DNA from 2 places in the Bradyrhizobium sp. LTSP857 genome. Region 2 is predicted to be linked to the other one. Evidence: predicted binding sites of a transcription regulator. Region 2 holds the regulator's gene; the other holds the start of a gene.
The links. The regulator PhoB, encoded in region 2, activates phosphate uptake and scavenging genes when phosphate is short. The targets are predictions, from matches to a motif close to TGTCATNNANCTGTCAT.

Region 1 (4,443 bases), on a different contig from region 2:
TCCTCGATCGGAAGCGATTTTTTGTAGCCGACGGCCTTCATGGCTTGTCTCCATCAGATGGCGCACAGATCATTATGTGCGCCCGGCCTGTTAACTGTCGGGATAGCTCCCATTTTGCAAGTACTGTAAATTTGGGGATATAGTCTCTGTTTGGATACTATTGGGAAAACAGGCATGAAACGGCGAGATTTTAGCTGGCGTCCGGGCTGCGCGGTCGAGGCGACGCTGGACCTGATCGACGGCAAATGGAAGGGCGTGATCCTCTACCATCTGCAAGGCGGCACCCAGCGTTTCGGCGAGCTGCGCCGCCGGATGCCCGGCATCACCCAGCGCATGCTGACCAAGCAGCTGCGCGCGCTGGAGGAGGACAAGCTCATCATTCGCAAGGTCTATGCCGAGGTGCCGCCGCGGGTCGAGTATTGCCTGTCCGAGCTCGGCGAGAGCTTGCGGCCGGTGATCGACATTCTCAAGGTCTGGGGCGAGGGCCATCAGCAGCGGCTGTCCTGTGCGCCGGCGCCCGAGGCGGAGCCGGTCAAGAAGGCGAAGCGCGCAGCTTGAAGATCCGGGAGCGGACTGTGCCGCTCCCGGACGTGATCGCATCAGAACGCGAACTGCGTGCGCATCGCCACCGCGTCGAACTTCGCGCCGACATCCGCCGTCGAGACCGGCGAAGCCTGCTTGGAGATATTGCCATGCAGGTAGTCGAGCATGAAGCGAACGTTGCCGTTGACGTACCAGTTGAGCGCCAGCGTGTAGACGGTCTGCCGTCCGCCGGCGATGCCCGCGGCGGTCGCCAGCTGATTGTTGAGATCCATCTGGCTCACACGGCCCGCGACTTCCCAGGCACCCCAGCCACCACCTTCGATCGAGAACGGATGCTCCGGCTTGATGCCGGCATAGGAGGCATTGGCTGCATTGTACCTGCGGGTTTCACCAGTCAGGACATAGGCCGCTTCTGCGTAGCCGCCCTGGAATTTCAGGCTCGAGGCGCCGATCGGCGGCACGGCGGTATTCGCACTGCGATCGATGTTGAACCAGTAGTATTCGCCCTGGAAAAAGAGCGGACCATAGTTCCCCGCGGCTTCCACACCATAGACCTGCGCGCCCGAAACGTTGGCAATCGCACCGGTCGAGATCAGCGTTGTGGGGTCAATTCGCAGCTCGGGACGATCGCTGAGCGTGAGTGTTTGCGTGTTGGCGACCAGATTGCGCGGCGGCTGGATCAGCCACTGTGCGTCGCCGCCGAGATGCAGCGAATAATCCTTGCCACTGACGAGCTGGCCTGCAACGCGGGCGGTCGCGCCGTATTGCTCGCTGGTGCCAGGAGGTGAGGCGCTCGACGCTGAGTGAATGGCACCCGTGGTCGGGCCAGTCACGTAAGCGCCGGCCCAGAACACGTCGTTGTACCAGCGCGCGCCGACGGCAGACCGGAAATCGCCGGCGGCGATGTTTTGCGCGATCACGCCGACAGAGGCGCGTTCCATGAAGGGAATGTCGTTGGAGCTCGAGGCCTCATCGAGGGTCCAGGCAATGTCCATGACGCCGGCTTCAATCGCCATCTTGCCGCCAAAAGGCTTCAGCCCCGTGTAGCTCAAATACGCGTTCTCGATGCCGGATGTGCCGCCGCCGGGCAGGAAGCCGACAGGGGTAGCGCCGGCGGCGCCCGTGCCGCCGAAGCCGTCAGCCGAACCGCCGAAGTCGTAGACCAGCGCAAAATTCCAGTCTTCGAGGAATTTGCCGACGACACCGATGCGTGCGCGACGGACGTTCTCGCCGCTGTCGAGTTTCTGCGGCACGGTGCCTGCCGTATTGGGACGATAGTCATAGCCGCCGACGTCCCAGTGCACGCGGCTCGTGATCGCGACGCAGTTCGCTCCGTCGGCCGTGCAGATGGTCGGCCGGTTGTTTGGCATCGTCACCACGACACCGGACGCGGGCGCCGGTCCCTTGAGCGGGATCGCCGCATTGGCATTGGCGACGACCGCTTTCGCCTCCGAGCGCGCTTCGGCCTTGGCCTCGGCCTTCGCTTCGGCCTTGGTCTTCGCCGTGGCCGCCGTGTTCGCGGCGGTCTGACTTTGCAGCTTGTCGAGCTTCTGCTCCAGCATCTTCAATTGCTGCTTCAGCAGCGCGATCTCCTGCTCGCTGTTGCTTGCTGATTGTGCCTGGGCCTGCGAGGCCGCCAGCGCGCCGGCGAGACCAATCGCTGCGGCTGCAATTCTTGTCCTGCTCACGTCACCACTCCATCGGTTAGACCAACTTCCCCAAGTCGCAACGGGAGAGCCTAAGAACGATCGATGACTGTCCCGCGACGGCGCGCCACGGCTGCAATGGTTCCGCCTGATGCAAATTCGCCGCAGCCGAATCCGCCACCGGCCAGCATGCAAGATGATGGGCGTCATGCCAATCCGCGGCGTCAGTCCAATTGTCATTTTGCACGCAGTGCTTGCGTGTCGGCCACACCGGAAGGGGGCTGAATATTGCCGCCAGGCGCCCTTCTATTGGGGGGCGAACGCGCCTATATTCCGGCGTCTTTTCCAAGAGGTAGGAATGTTTCGAGCGATCTTGACCGCCGTCGTCACGGCATCGTGCATAGCTTTTTCGGCCAGTCTCAATCCGGCCTCCGCGCAGGACCGTCGCGTCCCGTCGTCACCGGCCGAACTGCGGCTGTCCTATGCGCCGATCGTGCAGCGGGTACAACCGGCGGTCGTCAACGTCTATGCCGCCAAGGTGGTGCAGAACCGCAATCCGTTGCTGGACGACCCGATCTTCCGCCGCTTCTTCGGCGTGCCGGGCCAGCAACAGGAGCAGGTGCAGCGCTCGCTCGGTTCGGGCGTGATCGTCGATGCGTCCGGGCTCGTCGTCACCAACGTCCATGTCATCGAAGGCGCCGACCAGGTGAAGGTGTCGTTGTCGGACAAGCGCGAGTTCGAGGCCGAGATCGTGCTCAAGGATCCCCGCAGCGATCTCGCGGTGCTGCGCCTGAAGGATACCAAAGAGAAGTTTCCGGCTCTCGACTTCACCAATTCGGATGAGCTGATGGTCGGCGACGTCGTGCTCGCGATCGGCAATCCCTTCGGCGTCGGCCAGACCGTGACCCACGGCATCATCTCGGCGCTTGCGCGCACGCAAGTCGGCATCACCGACTACCAGTTCTTCATCCAGACCGACGCGGCGATCAATCCCGGCAATTCCGGCGGCGCGCTGGTCGATATGAATGGCAGGCTCGCCGGCATCAACACCGCGATCTATTCGCGCTCAGGTGGCTCGCAGGGCATCGGCTTCGCGATTCCTTCCAACATGGTGCGCGTTGTCGTGGCCTCCGCCAAGGGCGGCGGCAAGGCGGTGAAGCGGCCATGGCTCGGTGCAAAATTGCAGGCGGTGACGCCCGAGATCGCCGAAAGTCTCGGCCTGCGCTCGCCGACCGGTGCGCTGGTCGCAAGCGTCGTGCCGAACGGCCCGGCAGCGAAGGCCGGCCTGAAATCCTCCGACCTCATCACCGGCATCGACGGCCAGGCCGTGGATGATCCCAACGCCTTCGACTATCGCTTTGCCACCCGGCCGCTCGGCGGCACGGCGCAGATCGACGTGCAGCGCGCCGGCAAGCCGACGAAGCTGACGGTGGCACTGGAGACCGCGCCGGATTCGGGTCGCAACGAGCTCGTCATCACCGCGCGCTCGCCGTTCCAGGGCGCGAAGGTCTCGACCATCACGCCGGCAGTTGCCGACGAGCTGCATCTCGATGCCGACACCGAAGGTGTCGTCATCACGGAGCTCGGCGGCGATTCGCCTGCGGCCAGTGTCGGCTTCCAGAAGGGCGACATCATCCTCGCCGTCAACAATCAGAAGATCGGCAAGACCGACGACCTCGAGAAGGCGGCGGGGGCAAGCCAGCGGCTCTGGCGCATCACGCTGGTGCGCGGCGGCCAGCAGATCAACGTCACGCTGGGCGGATGAGTCCGAAGCGACCACAGGAGACGCCAACTCTCTTTGCCGCGGCGGGGCTCGATCACGAAGCCCCGCATCCGCTGCCGGATCGCCTGCGGCCGCGTGCGCTGTCGGAGGTGGTCGGCCAGGATCACATCCTCGGCCCCGACGGCGCGCTGACGCGCATGCTGGCGACGCGCACGCTGGGCTCGCTGGTGTTCTGGGGCCCGCCCGGCACCGGCAAGACCACGGTGGCGCGGCTGCTGGCGGATGCGACCGACCTGCATTTCGAGCAGATCTCCGCGGTGTTCTCCGGCGTCGCCGACCTCAAGAAAGCCTTTGAGGCCGCGCGTGCCCGCCGCGAGATGGGCAAGGGCACGCTCTTGTTCGTCGACGAGGTGCATCGCTTCAACCGCGCCCAGCAGGATTCGTTTCTGCCTGTGATGGAAGACGGCACGGTGGTGATGGTCGGCGCCACCACCGAGAACCCGTCCTTCGAGCTCAACGCGGCGCTTCTGT
Region 2 (4,443 bases):
CCATGCGGGACCTGGTCGAAACCGTCCATCGGCGGGCCGAACCCTTCGAGATATTTTGCCGAGCCCGTCGCCGCCAGCGTTGCCAGCGTGCGGCCATGGAAGGCGCCCTCGAAGGTGATCATGCGATAGCGCTCGGGATGGCCCTTGGCGGCATGATGGTGGCGGACCAGCTTGATCACGCATTCCAGCGCCTCGGCGCCGGAATTGCAGAAGAATACGAAGTCCGCAAAGCTCTCATTGCAGAGACGCGCGGCCAGCCGCTCGCCGTCCGGGCTCTGGAACAGGTTCGACATGTGCCAGAGCTTGGTGGCCTGCTCCTGCAACGCCTTGACCAGCGCGGGATGGGCATGGCCGAGCGCATTCACCGCCACGCCCGAGGTGAAATCGAGATAGCGATCGCCATTGGTCGCGATCAGCCAAGAGCCCTCGCCACGCTCAAAACCGATGTCGGCCCTGGCGAAAACGGGGAGCAAATGCGGCGCGGCGCTGTTGGTCATGACGCTCTCTTGGATGTTTCAGACGGCCTGAACGCGCGTTGCGCAGCGCGTCATTTGGTCCGGAAAACGAAACGTGCCGCCTTTTAAGGGCGGCACGCGTCACTATCTTATGCTTGGCACCACGGGTGTCAATGCCGCCGGGAAAGCCTCGCGAAACGCTGAATCCGTAGTCTTGCGGTGCCGAATTTGCGGATTTTGGCCACGGAACATGTGGAAGCGAGTCGGCGGACTCTTGCGCGTGAGTCACGCCATATTGTAGCGTTTGGTTTGTCAGATACGACATCTCGTGCAGCGGTTCTGATCTCTAAGTCCTCTTGTACCGGCGTAAACGTTCGGGCGCGTCTTCGTGCCCGGCGAGCCTTAAGGGATTCTGACGGCACGGGTTTTTCGAGACTTAGCATTCGTTGTGCGCCCCAGGATGGCTGGCGCGCGGCGAAGGAAAGGGTGCAATGACGGTTTTGACTTGGTCGGACGATCGCGTCGAGCAGTTGAAAAAGCTCTGGGAGGCCGGATTGTCGGCCAGCCAGATCGCGGCCGAGCTCGGCAACGTGACCCGCAACGCCGTGATCGGCAAGGTGCACAGGCTTGGCCTGTCGGGCCGCGCCAAGAGCCCGTCGTCGGCTGCTCCGCGGCCGCGCAAGGCGCGTCCCGCGCAGCACATGATGCGGGTGAGCCGGCCGATTGCGCGCGGCAACACCGCGCTGGCGCAGGCCTTCGAGGTCGAGGTCGAGGCTGAACCGGTCACCTACGACAACGTGGTGCCGATGAGCCAGCGGCTGTCGCTGCTTGAATTGAACGAGGCAACCTGCCACTGGCCGGTCGGAGATCCCTCGAGCCCGGATTTCTTCTTCTGCGGCGGCAAGGCGCTTTCCGGCCTGCCCTATTGCGCCCAGCACTCGCGGGTCGCCTACCAGCCGGCGTCGGATCGCCGCCGTGCGCCGGTGAAGCCGGGTCCGCGCTGAGTTAGTCGATTTAGCTGGTTGCTAACGGCTGCCGTCACATGATGACGGCGCAACAAATTCAGTGTCGTCCCGGCGAAGGCCGGGACCCATACTCCGAGAACGCAGTTATTGCGCGAGAGGGCGACTCCGAGTCTTCGCCAAACCACACCCTGTGGTTATGGGTCCCGGCCTTCGCCGGGACGACATCGGAGATGGTCGCGGCGGTTAACAAACTAACCGCAGAAACCTACGCCTGCTCCGCCTTCGCAAAACGATCGTCCAGCGCATAACCGGCACCGCGCACGGTGCGGATCGGGTCCTGCTCGCGGCCGAGATTGAGCAGCTTGCGCAGGCGGCCGATATGCACGTCGACGGTGCGTTCGTCGATATAGATGTCGCGGCCCCAGACGCTGTCGAGCAGCTGCTCGCGCGAAAACACCCGGCCCGGATGCTCCAGGAAGAACTCCAGCAGGCGATATTCGGTCGGACCGAGATCGATCGGACGGCCCGAACGCGCCACGCGGCGTTTTTCACGGTCGAGCTCGATGTCGCCAAAAGCGAGCACCGTGGCGAGCCGCTCGGGGCTTGCGCGCCGCAGCAGACCCTTCACGCGCGCCAACAGCTCGGGCACCGAGAACGGCTTGACGATGTAATCGTCGGCGCCGGTCGCCAGTCCCCGCACCCGCTCGCTCTCCTCGCCGCGCGCGGTGAGCATGATGATCGGGAGTTGCTTGGTGTCGGACCGCGCACGAAGCCGCCGGCACAGCTCGATGCCGGAGAGGCCCGGCAGCATCCAGTCGAGCACGATCAGATCGGGGATGTGCTCCTTGAGACGGGTGTCGGCGTCGTCGCCGCGCATCACCGTCTCGACGTCATAGCCGTCGCCTTCGAGGTTGTAGCGCAGGAGCTCGGTGAGAGCTTCCTCGTCTTCAACAACCATAATGCGTGCGCCCATGGGGTCGTCGCTCCTTAAGTCTTCAGGTGTTCGGGACCGTCGTGGCGAAGGTCGTCATGTCGCCCTTCGGGCGCTTGTCGGTCATCGCCTGACCTTCGATCATGTAGAACACGGTCTCGGCGATGTTGGTGGCGTGATCGCCGATCCGCTCGATGTTCTTGGCGCAGAACATCAAATGGATGCAGAACGAAATGTTGCGCGGATCTTCCATCATGTAGGTGAGGAGCTCGCGGAACAGCGAGGTGCAGATGGCGTCGACTTCCTCGTCGCCCTTCCACACCGCCATCGCCGCCGGCAAATCATGCGCGGCATAGGCGTCCAGCACCGACTTGACCTGCTGCTGCACCAGATCGGTCATGTGCTCGAGGCCGCGGAACAGCTTGAGCGGATGAAAATCCGTCTCCAGCGCCGCGACGCGCTTGCCCATGTTCTTGGCGAGGTCGCCGATGCGCTCGAGATCGGTCGCAACGCGCATGGCGCCGACGATCTCGCGCAGATCGACCGCCATCGGCTGGCGGCGGGCGATGGTGAGCACCGCGCGCTCCTCGATGCGCTTCTGGAGCGCGTCGAGCTCAACGTCGGTGATGACGACGCGCTGGCCGAGCGCGACGTCGCGGCGGATCAGCGCGTCGACGGAATCGACGATCATGCGCTCGGCAATCCCGCCCATCTCGGCAACCAGGCGCGTAAGTTCCTGGAGGTCGGTGTCGAAGGCCTTTGCGGTATGTTCAGAACCCATGTCCCGTCTCCTCAGCCGAACCGGCCGGTGATGTAATCCTGCGTGCGCCGATCAGTCGGCGACGTGAAGATCTTGCTGGTGTCGTCGAACTCGATCAGCTCGCCGAGATACATGAAGGCGGTCTTGTCGGAGACGCGGGCCGCCTGCTGCATGTTGTGGGTGACGATCGCAATCGTGTAGCTCTCGGACAATTCCTGGATCAGCTCCTCGACCTTGGCGGTCGAGATCGGGTCGAGTGCCGAGCAGGGCTCGTCGAACAGGATCACCTCGGGCCGCACCGCGACGGTGCGGGCGATGCAGAGGCGCTGCTGCTGGCCGCCGGAGAGCGACAGGCCGGACGCGTTGAGCTTGTCCTTGACTTCGTTCCACAGCGCGCCGCCACGCAGCGCCTTCTCGACGCGGCCGTCCATCTCGGACTTCGATATCTTTTCATAGAGACGGATACCGAAGGCGATATTCTCATAGATCGTCATCGGGAACGGCGTCGGCTTCTGGAACACCATGCCGACGCGGGCGCGGAGCAGATTGAGGTCGAGCTTGGGGTCGAGAATGTTGGTCTGGTCCAGCATGAGCTGACCGGTGACGCGCTGACCCGGATAGAGGTCGTACATCCGGTTGAAGATGCGCAGCAGGGTCGACTTGCCGCAGCCCGACGGGCCGATGAACGCCGTGACGCGGTTGGCACCGAGCGTCAAGTTGATGTTCTTCAACGCGTGGTGCTCGCCATAATAGAAGTTGAGGTTGCGCACCGTCACCTTGGGGGGCGCCTCGGGCAGCACCGGCGCCTGGGGCAGGCCGCCGGCCGCGCTCATCGAAACGGAAAGATCACTCATTTTGCGGTCCTCTCGGCGCCAAGGATGCGCGCACCAATATTCAGGGCAAGAACGGTCAGGGTGATGAGCAGCGCCCCGCTCCAGGCCAACTGCTTCCAGTAGGCGTAAGGGCTCTGCACGAAGTTGTTGATGGTGACCGGCAGGTTCGCCATCGTCTTGTTAAGGCTCAGGCTGAAGAACTGATTCGACAGCGCGGTGAACAGCAGCGGCGCGGTCTCGCCGGCGACGCGGGCGGTGGCGAGCAGCACGCCGGTGATGAGACCGGAACGCGCGGAACGATAAGCGATCCGCTTGATCACCAGCGAGCGCGGCAGGCCGAGCGCCGAGGCCGCCTCACGCAGCGCGTTCGGCACCAGCAGCAGCATGTCCTCGGTCGTGCGCAGCACCACCGGGATCACGATCACGGCGAGCGCGAGACAGCCGGCGAACGCCGAGAAGCCGCGCATCGGCACCACCACCGCGCCATAGATGAAGAGAC

Region 1: the regulator PhoB is predicted to act here: its motif matches at 2,295-2,311, upstream of UP06_RS34715 (OprO/OprP family phosphate-selective porin).

The regions. Positions count from the first base shown of each region.
Region 1 is NZ_JYMS01000049.1:280,108-284,550, reverse strand. It holds gene UP06_RS34725 (zinc-binding alcohol dehydrogenase family protein) at 1-41, opposite strand, end outside; gene UP06_RS34720 (winged helix-turn-helix transcriptional regulator) at 175-558, shown strand; gene UP06_RS34715 (OprO/OprP family phosphate-selective porin) at 600-2,231, opposite strand; gene UP06_RS34710 (DegQ family serine endoprotease) at 2,548-3,954, shown strand; gene UP06_RS34705 (replication-associated recombination protein A) at 3,951-4,443, shown strand, end outside.
Region 2 is NZ_JYMS01000037.1:39,679-44,121, reverse strand. It holds gene UP06_RS23695 (aspartate aminotransferase family protein) at 1-497, opposite strand, end outside; gene UP06_RS23690 (GcrA family cell cycle regulator) at 947-1,459, shown strand; gene phoB (phosphate regulon transcriptional regulator PhoB) at 1,686-2,393, opposite strand; gene phoU (phosphate signaling complex protein PhoU) at 2,416-3,132, opposite strand; gene pstB (phosphate ABC transporter ATP-binding protein PstB) at 3,144-3,965, opposite strand; gene pstA (phosphate ABC transporter permease PstA) at 3,962-4,443, opposite strand, start outside.